3 regions of the Gordonia sp. UBA7860 genome follow, and region 3 is predicted to be linked to each of the others. Evidence: predicted binding sites of a transcription regulator. Region 3 holds the regulator's gene; each other region holds the start of a gene.
The links. The regulator LexA, encoded in region 3, represses DNA repair genes until DNA is damaged. The targets are predictions, from matches to a motif close to CGAACANNTGTTCG.

Region 1 (3,283 bases), on a different contig from region 3:
TAGGACCAACCCTGCGGTTGTGCACATCACACGCCGGGACGAGTTGGTCGATGTCGGTCAACCCGCCGTCGGCCCAGTCCTTGGCGGCGTGATGCATCTGCACCCTGCTCGCGGGTTGGTTACAGCCGGGGGCGGAACACATCTTCCCGCCCGCCGAGGCGAACGATGCGAGTCGTTGCCCCAGCGTGGCGATCCGTTTCGACCGACCAAGGTAGAGAGGGATGCTGGTGTGTTCACCGAACACCGCCAAATACTGGCTCGCCCCGGCGGAGGCGGCCATCTCGATCACATCGCCGATCGGCAGCAGTGTTCCGGATGTGGTTTGTGCGATCCCGGCCTGTGCTTCGAGTTCGTGCAGGCTGGTGGTGACGATCACCTGGATCGGCAATCCCCGATGCGTGTTGCCCAACATCCCGGATTCGAGTACCTGCCCGAGGAGGGCGGAGAAGGCGTCGTGGTTGCGTTGGGCGGGTGAGCGTTGATCCCGCAGCGCCGCCGCCGCGACCTGCTCCGCATTCGCGGTGGTGATCGGACCGACAGGCGACTCGGGGTCGTCGGGGTTGTTCATGCCGGGTTTGGCCCACGAGTCGAGCACGGTGTCCAGCCGGGCTCGGGCGATCGGATCCAAATCAGCAGTCAACCGCGACATCAACTGCGCGTTTTGCCGGTTCACCCACAAGCGGCGTCGCCGTTTGCGGTCTTTCGGGTTGGTGAGTGTCCCATCCGGATCGAGATGCGCCAACAATCGTGAACCGAGGTTGGTGATTTCGGCGGGCGTGAACTGGACCGCGTAGCCGGCCATCTGTGCTTCGGCGGCAGCTTTCGTCTCGGCGGACACCTCACCGGGGATGGCCTCCAACACCTCGAGTACCGCGCGGACGTGTGCGCCGGCGACGCGTCCTTCCACGACGTAGCCGGCCAACGTCGGACAGGAGGGCGGGAGGCGGTCGCCGCAGATGGTGGTGAATGAACCGGTCGCCGCGATCACCCGATACCTAGCTGCGGGATCACCGATATGCAGACGCTGCCCCATGAAGTTGCGAATATCGCGGAACCCCAAACCGTGGGGCAGGTCGCGGTCGGACGCTTCCACAATCAAACGATCGGTGACCGCACCGGCCGTGCGCAACGCCAGGCGTTCGGCCTCGACGGTGGCTTCGACGAGAACGTCGTCGGACACCAACGACACATCCACGGCAGCCAACTCATCCAACACCGCTGCCAGGCGTGACAGCTTCTCCGCCACCACCGCATCCCCAGAACCCACCGCAGCAGCAGCCAAAACCGAAGGCGCGCCACCGCTTTCACTGCTGTTGCGTTTGCTGTTGCTGTTCACGTGCCGCCACCCCCGCCCCACGTCGTGTCGAATATGTGTTCTACACTACCCGGCAATGCGGACACTGTCGAGGAAAATCTCGAACACAGGATCGAATCTGTGGATGGCCGCCAACCCAGTGATCCGTGCCCAGGACCAGCCTCCTGGCGTGCCGCTCCCACTACGCCCTTCGCGTGTACAGCCGCCCTATACGCTCTACACTTCCCGCGGTGTCGACGACGCGCGTAGTGCTGGCCAACAGCTCGTGCGACACGCTCTCGATATCGATGACGATCAGCGGATAGTGTTGTCCGCCATGTCATTCCATGGTCGAGATCGCGTCGCTCGACATCGCGTTGATCGCGGTCGCGTCGTCGGACAGTTTGCAGACGCTACGGCTCATCGTCGTACTGATCGCAGCGCACCATCAATAGTGGTACGCACGTACCCGATCTGGCGTGCCGGCGACCGCTGGCAGATCCGGCCGGCGCAATGTAATTCGAGTTCACCTTGTGTCGTCGTGCTATCCAGCACGGCACCGCCACTGCGTCCTCTGCCGCTACTGCTACTGCTACTGCTACTGCTACTGCTACTGGCTCAGTGATACTCACGGCACCGGCCGGGGTGCGGTGTGGTCGGTCCACTGCGCGCCGTTCCAATAACGCACCAAAACCGCGTCGGCCGACTCCGGATACCAGCCGGGCGGCACAGACGGCGGCGGTGGGATGATCTCGATCGAAGCCGGTTCCGAAACTCGCGGCTCAGGAGCCGACGCAACCGCAGAAGCTGACGCAACGGCATGCGCTGGAGCGACGGCAGCAGGCGCAGCCAAGGTCTGTCTGGGTGCAGCGGCCTTCGCGACTACGATGGCATCGAGCTTTTCTCGAATTCGATCGACCACCGCGATACCGTCGCCCTTGACCACACTCTTGACCTCGAGGACCTTCTCCTGCGAGACGATCGTAATCTTCCCGAGCACCATTCCCGGCGACCAATTGATCGAAGTGATCGATGAAAAATCGGCCGCCTCGACCACGAGTTTGGTCCTGCTGTGGAAGGTGAATAAGACCCGGGAATCGGTGACGGTCAGGAGACCGGTGTGGAGCTCGTATAAGCCGGTACAGGCAACGTCAACCTTTTCGTCGATACCCAAGTGCGTGGTCAGGTAGGCGATCTCGACGTCAACCCCCGATTTCGTATCCATCGCCGCCTTCATCGCCGCGACGTCGGGACGCAGTGCACGATCGCTCGCAGTCGCCTTCTCTTCCTTCCACGCTTCTTTTCGCTGGTTGGCCTCAACCCTCTCGGCTTCTTTACGAACTCGATCGGCTTCTCTACGAACTCGATCCTCCTCGCTCTTCGCTTGGGTCTGCTGAGTCCTCGACTGCACCGGGGGCGTCGAGACGGCAGTCGGTTTGACGAAGCGTCGAGCCGAGTTCACGTCGTCAATAAAGGGTTGAATGTTCTTTCCCGCACTCAGGCCGAACGCATTCACATCCTGGTATCTATCTTTATCCCAGCCCACACGATCAGCCAGCACGAATCGAACCCACCCAATCGTGAGCGCTCGAGGTTCTTTGATCTCTATATCCCTGATCGCCCCGAGTGGGATAACCCACGGCGATGACATCTTCTTGTGCTTTGCGGTGCCAAAACCTCGGTGCGTGAGTGTGAGCGTTGCCGCGTCGGTGTCGAGCACCGCAGTGCAATCGGAGCCTTCATACGTTACGACCGACATCCGCATCCTCCTGGATCGATCCACATCCATCACCCGCGAGACGTCGTCGCCCCCGGCGTGCGCTCCGGTGCTGTCTCGGAGCGGTGTCGGAATCGTACATGTGCGGCATCGTCACCCCTCCACGACCACACCTATGACGACCGCCCCCGAATCCTATGCCCGCAGACCCGCGTACTTCCGCCGGAAACGTTCGACGCGTCCCTCGGTGTCGACGACCCGCGCGGTGCCGG
Region 2 (3,283 bases), on a different contig from region 3:
TCCCGTGCGTTGATCGGCATCGGCACCTCTGCGGCGTATCCCACGGCCATGGCGCTCGTGCGGTCGCGAGCCGACTCCTTCGGCACCGGCGTGCCGAGCCGGATACTCGGCGGGTTCTCGATCGCCGCCCAGGTGATCGCCGTCATCGGTCTGCCCCTCGGCGGTGTACTGACCGGTGTGTTCGGCTGGCGCGCTGTGTTCTTCGTCAACATCCCCGTTGCACTGGTCACCATCGCGTGGGCGCTGCGCAGTATTCCCCGCGACGGGGCGGTCCATGTAGGTGGTGTCCGGGGTCTTGTCCGCGTCGTCGACGTCGTGGGGGTAGTGCTTTTCGCGGTGACCGTCGTTGTGACACTCGAGTTCTTGGCGCGCCTGCCAGAACCGCGGTGGTGGTTGCTCGTCATCGTCGCCGTATCGGGGCTGTTGCTGTTCCTCTGGGAACTACGTGCTGCACAACCGCTCATCGACGTACGGATGCTCGCGGCCAACTCCCCGTTGGTGCGCACCTACCTGCGCCAGATGCTGGCAGGGCTCGGCTCGTACACGGCGATGTACGGCATCAGCCAGTGGATGGAGCAGTCCGCGGGCTACACGGCCGCGCAGGTCGGCCTCATCCTCATCCCGTACTCCGCGCTCAGTGTCGTGTGTGCGCGGGTCAACTCGACGCACGGATGGGTGCGAATTCCGTTGATCCTCACAGGTTTCTGCTTTGTCGGCGCCGGTGTCGCCGCCGTGGCGATCCATCATTCCTCTGGGCTGTGGATCCTGCTCACGATGACCTTCCTGTTCGGCGTAGCCAACGGATTGAGCGGCTACGCCAACCAGGCGACGCTCTACACGCAGAGCCCGTCGGAGTCGATCGGCGTGGCGTCGGGTCTGTACAGAACGTTCATGTACTTCGGGGCGATCTTCTCGTCGAGCCTCATCGGTATCGCCTTCGGGGCCCGCGCCACCGACGGTGGACTACACGTCGCGGGCTGGGCGATCGTGGTCATCGGATCGGTGTTGATCGCCATGACGTTGGTGGATCGTCGGATTCCGAGAGCGGTGTCGGCAGACTGATGGTGCGGTCTCGCCGCAACGAGCGAGTGCCGAACGTCGTCGAGTTGAGCGAGGATGTGGGTCCAATCGAAGCATGTGGGTGCTGCAGCACCCACATCCTTCAGTTCGACACATATTCAAAGTCGGGTGGCAGGGACTGTCGTCGGCGAGGCGAGGGGGCAGCCCACCACTCACCGTCTGTCGAACATGTGTTCTATACTGGCTGAGTGGGCTGGAACCAGGGCCCGCCGACCTGGCGGGAGATGGAGCGAGTGCTGTCGGGGCGCTCGCCGAAAGGCGGTCGGCCGGGGGAGTTCTTCGGTCCCGAGCAACCCGGCGACGGCAGCGACAGCCCCGCCTGGTCACGCAAGCGGGGTGCCTACACCGCACCGGAGGTTGCACGCGAGCGCTCGTCGGTGCGCTACGCCGAACTGCACGCGCACAGTGCCTACAGCTTCCTCGACGGGGCGTCGATGCCCGAGGAGATGGTGGAGGAGGCGGCCCGGCTCGACCTGACCGGTCTGTCGATCACCGACCACGACGGTTTCTACGGCGTGGTCCGATTCGCCGAGGCCGCAAAGGAATTCGCGATGCCGACGGTGTTCGGTGCCGAACTCTCCCTGGAGCCCGACGTGACCCGGACCGGGGTGACCGATCCGGCCGGTGAGCATCTGCTGGTCCTCGCGCGTGACAGTGAGGGCTATCGGAGGTTGTCGCGAATCATTGCCGACGCCCACATGTCCGGTGGTGAGAAGGGGCTGCTGCGCTACGACGTCGACCGGCTGACCCGCGACGCAGGCCACTGGGTGATCCTGACGGGCTGTCGCAAGGGCGCGGTTCGCCGAGCGTTGGATCGGGCGGGTATCGGTGCTGCCGAGGCCGCTCTTGGCGGAGTGGTCGAGCGGTTCGGACGCGACGACGTCGTCGTCGAACTCACTGCTCAGGGCCTGCCCGACGATGACGAGCGCAATGCGGTACTCGCCGACCTCGCGCGACGATTCGGGCTGCCGACCGTCGCGACGTCGGGGGCACACTTCGCGGGGCCGCGCCGTCGACGCCTCGCGCTGGCGATGGCGGCGGTCCGTGCCCGCACCGACATCGAGACCATCGCGGGCTGGATGCCGGGGGTCGGCGGTGCGCATCTGCGCAGCGGCGACGAGATGATGCGCCTGCTGCCCGCGCATCCTGACGCCATCGCCGCCGCGGCAGACCTCGCCGACGACTGCGCATTCTCACTCGGATTGATCGCGCCGCAGTTGCCGCCGTTCGACGTGCCAGCCGGGCACACGGAGTCCAGTTGGCTACGGCATCTCACCATGACCCGCGCGCGACGCCGCTATGGGACACCAGCCCAACATCCGGCGGCCTACCGGCAGATCGAGCACGAGCTGGCGATCGTCGAAACGCTCACCTTCCCCGGCTATTTCCTCGTCGTCGCCGACATCGTCGACTTCTGTAAACGCAACGACATCCTGTGCCAAGGCCGGGGGAGCGCCGCCAACTCCGCGGTGTGTTACGCGTTGGGTATCACCAACGTCGACCCGGTGGCCAACGAGTTGCTGTTCGAGAGGTTCCTCTCACCTGAGCGTGACGGGCCACCGGACATCGACGTTGACATCGAATCGGACCGTCGTGAAGAGGCGATCCAGTACGTGTACCGACGGTATGGCCGCGAGTACAGCGCGCAGGTCGCCAACGTGATCACCTACCGGGGCCGATCGTCGGTGCGCGACATGGCGCGAGCGCTCGGCTACGCGAGTGGTCAGCAGGACGCCTGGAGCAAGATGCCCGATACCGCGCCCGACGACGTGCTTGATCTCGCAAGCGAGATCGCCAACATGCCAAGGCATCTCGGAATCCACTCCGGTGGGATGGTGATCTGTGATCGCCCCATTGCCGATGTCTGCCCGACGGAGTGGGCGCGGATGGAGAATCGCAGCGTGTTGCAGTGGGACAAAGATGACTGTGCCGCAATCGGTTTGGTCAAGTTCGATCTGCTCGGTCTCGGGATGCTCTCGGCGCTGCACTACGCGATCGATCTGGTCGCCGAACACAAGAACATCCATGTCGACCTCGCCAAACTCGACCTCTCTGAGCAGGCGGTGTACGAGATGCTCTGTCGCGCAGACTCTGTCGGGGTTTTTCAGGTGGAATCACGAGCGCAAATGGCAACCCTCCCGCGACTGAAGCCACGCTGCTTCTACGATCTCGTCGTCGAGGTCGCGCTGATCCGTCCGGGACC
Region 3 (3,283 bases):
CGGATACCGCCGGGCTCGATCCCGCGGTGATCGTCGGGCTGGCAACGCGTCTCGGCGGACCGACCAGTCATACCGCCATCATCGCGCGACAATTGGGCATCCCGTGCGTGGTCGCCGTGGCGCGATTGAGTGAGATCACCAGCGGCACAATGGTTTTGCTCGACGGCGGTGCGGGGTCGATCACCGTTGAGCCGGAGGAGTCCGAGGCACGCGAACTCGTCGAGCGCAGCGTTGCGGAGGCAGCGCTTGTCGCTGCGTGGCGTGGTCCTGGCCGAACTGCCGACGGCACCGACGTCGCCATCCTGGCGAATGTCGCCGATGGTGCGTCGGCGCGTCGCGCTGCCGATGCGCCGGTCGAGGGGATCGGGCTGTTCCGCACCGAGTTGGCATTTCTCGACAGGGCAGATGAACCCGATGTCGACGAACAGACGCGTCTGTACCGCGACGTGTTCGAAGCGTTCGCGGGCCAGAAAGTCGTCATCAGAACGCTCGACGCCGGTTCGGACAAGCCGCTGGCCTTCATCGAGCACCCGGACGAGGCGAACCCCGCACTCGGCGTACGCGGTAACCGAATCGGCGATGACCACCCCGAAATCGTGCGAACTCAGCTCGACGCGATCGCGCGCGCGGCAGAAGAATCCGGTACGACGCCGTGGGTCATGGCACCGATGATCGCCACGGCCGCGGAGGCCGCACAGTTCGCCGATCTCGTCCGTCAGCGTGGTCTGACGGCTGGAGTGATGATCGAGATCCCGGCTGCGGCGATCCTGGCGCCGGCGATTCTGGCTGAGGTCGACTTCGTGTCGATCGGAACCAACGACCTCACGCAGTACACGATGGCGGCCGACCGGATGTCGGCAGAACTCGCCGAACTGACCGACCCGTGGCAACCCGCGGTGCTCGCACTCATCTCTCAGGTCGCGACGGCCGGCGCCCAGCAGGGCAAGCCCGTCGGCGTCTGTGGTGAGGCCGCGGCCGACCCGTCGCTCGCGTGTGTGCTCGTCGGACTGGGAGTCACCTCGCTGTCGGCGGCTCCGGCCGCGACAGCAGCAGTCGGGGCGAAGCTGTCGACGGTAACCATGGAGCAGTGCCGGACCGCGGCAGCTGCCGCGCTTGCCACCTCGAGTCCGGCACTCGCCCGACGTGCCGCTGCCGAAAAACTCGACCACTGATACAGGCCCCGCTGGTCAGTGACCTGCGGGGCCAGGTTCAGTGCATCACACCCGACGCATGACCGTCACGACCTTGCCGAGGATGGCGGCGTCGTCTCCGGGGATCGGATCGAAGAGCGGGTTGTGCGGCATCAGCCAGACGTGGCCGTCTTTGCGTTTGAAGGTCTTCACCGTCGCCTCGCCGTCGATCATCGCTGCGACGATGTCGCCGTTGTCGGCGACGTTCTGCTGACGTACGACGACCCAGTCGCCGTCGCAGATCGCGGCGTCGATCATCGATTCGCCGACGACGCGGAGCAGGAACAACGAGCCCTCACCGACGAGCTCACGCGGGAGCGGGAAGACGTCTTCGACCGCCTCCTCCGCGAGAATCGGACCGCCCGCCGCGATACGGCCGAGTACCGGAACGAACGTGGGCGTCGGGAGATCTCCGTTGATGGCATCGGAGTGCGGTGCGTCGGGAGCCTCGGAGACGTTGACCGCTCGCGGACGGTTGGCGTCCCGTTTCAGCAGGCCCTTGCGCTCGAGGGTGCGCAACTGGTGAGCGACCGATGAGGTGGACGTGAGGCCGACGGCGTCGCCGATCTCTCGAATGCTCGGCGGATATCCACGCTCGCGTACCGACTTTCGGATCACATCGAGGACGTCACGCTGGCGACCGGTGAGTGTGGCCTCGGCGACGGCCGGATGGATCGGTGCCTCCTCGCCGCCTTCGCTCTTCTTTCCTTCGACGCTGCGACCGTTGCCCTTGGGCGACGACGGGCTGCGTCGTGACTTCTCTGTCATCGGTTCCGTCCTTCCTGATCTTGAAGCGGCTGCTGTTGTGAACTGGCTGCTGTTGTGAAGCGGGGTGGGTGCGTCTTTCTTCCATCGTCTGGCGCCGACAGTAGCGGAGGCCACGGACAACATCAAACATTTGTTCGACGTGTCGCAGGACTTTGTCGGACCCCTCTGGTAGAACTCGAACATCAGTTCATCGAACGCTTGATCGACCATTGGAGGTAGCGATGACCAGCCTGATGACAAACCCGGTGACCCGCTCGGTTCCCAGCACGTCGAGTGCATCCGTGGCAACACCGCCGACCGCCCGATCTGCACCCCCTCGACCTGCACAAACGCCTCGTTCCCGGGTTCACCGCGCCACGGTGGTCAGTGGACGCGCGCCGTCGAATGCCGTCCGTAGCGAAGAGCTGCGTGTGGCGGGACGTGTTCGAACAAGTGAGGTCCGACGGGCAGCCGGCGCAGACGTCTCGCCGCAGCGTCGACATCGGATCACGTTCGATCACGGCACCTCTACGCGTCCCGCAGGCACGCGATGCGCCGGTGGCGTCGGCGAGCTGGTGGCGGCCCGTCGACGACGGGCTGCGATATTGGCGGTGCTCGCGGGAATCGGTTTGGCACTGACCGTGTGGGTGGTCGGGACCATCGGTGCCGACTACCAGCGGGCGAATATGCCGGCTTCGACCTCTACGCAGGTGGTCCATGTGCGTTCCGGCGAATCGCTGAGCTCGATCGCGGCGCGGGTCGCGCCCGATATGCCGCGTCAAACCGTCATCGACGAGATCATCGACCTCAACGATCTGCCGTCGAGCGGGCTGCGCGTTGGCCAACCGCTTGTCACACCCGCGTACCGCTGAGCGCTGGCGGTATTCTCGATGTCACAGGGTCCAGTCGGAAACCGACACGGTCACCGCTGCGGTTTCGCTTCCGCCGGTCGTCAGACGATCGGACCACGCCAGACCGACGGAGCCGCTGCGTCCCGAGATTCGCACGAGGACTACATGCGCTGCCCGTTTTGCAAGAACGAAGACACCAAGGTCGTCGATTCGCGTGTCGCCGATGAGGGGCAGGCAATCCGCCGACGTCGCGCGTGCAGCGAATGTGGGCGACGTTTCTCCACGGTCGAGAGTGCTGTTTTGGCAGTCGTGAAGCGAAACGGAGTGACCGAGCCGTTCAGCAGAGAAAAGGTGATGCGCGGGGTGCGCCGCGCATGCCAGGGACGTCACGTGAACGAAGACGATCTCGCACAGTTGGCTCAGCAGGTCGAAGACGCTGTCAGGTCGTCGGGTTCGGCTGAGATCCCCAGCAACGAGGTCGGTCTGGCCATTCTC

Region 1: a site for LexA is predicted at 1,365-1,378, ahead of B3T59_RS15540 (DUF222 domain-containing protein). Genes of this name have one in related genera too.
Region 2: a site for LexA is predicted at 1,244-1,257, ahead of B3T59_RS23060 (error-prone DNA polymerase). Genes of this name have one in related genera too.

What each region holds. Positions count from the first base shown of each region.
Region 1 is NZ_DLSO01000125.1:12,431-15,713, forward strand. It holds gene B3T59_RS15540 (DUF222 domain-containing protein) at 1-1,336, opposite strand, end outside; gene B3T59_RS15545 (DUF2510 domain-containing protein) at 1,923-3,014, opposite strand; gene B3T59_RS15550 (type B 50S ribosomal protein L31) at 3,207-3,283, opposite strand, start outside.
Region 2 is NZ_DLSO01000195.1:10,136-13,418, reverse strand. It holds gene B3T59_RS23065 (MFS transporter) at 1-1,062, shown strand, start outside; gene B3T59_RS23060 (error-prone DNA polymerase) at 1,269-3,283, shown strand, end outside.
Region 3 is NZ_DLSO01000165.1:888-4,170, reverse strand. It holds gene ptsP (phosphoenolpyruvate--protein phosphotransferase) at 1-1,172, shown strand, start outside; gene lexA (transcriptional repressor LexA) at 1,218-1,958, opposite strand; gene B3T59_RS20305 (LysM peptidoglycan-binding domain-containing protein) at 2,369-2,809, shown strand; gene nrdR (transcriptional regulator NrdR) at 2,954-3,283, shown strand, end outside.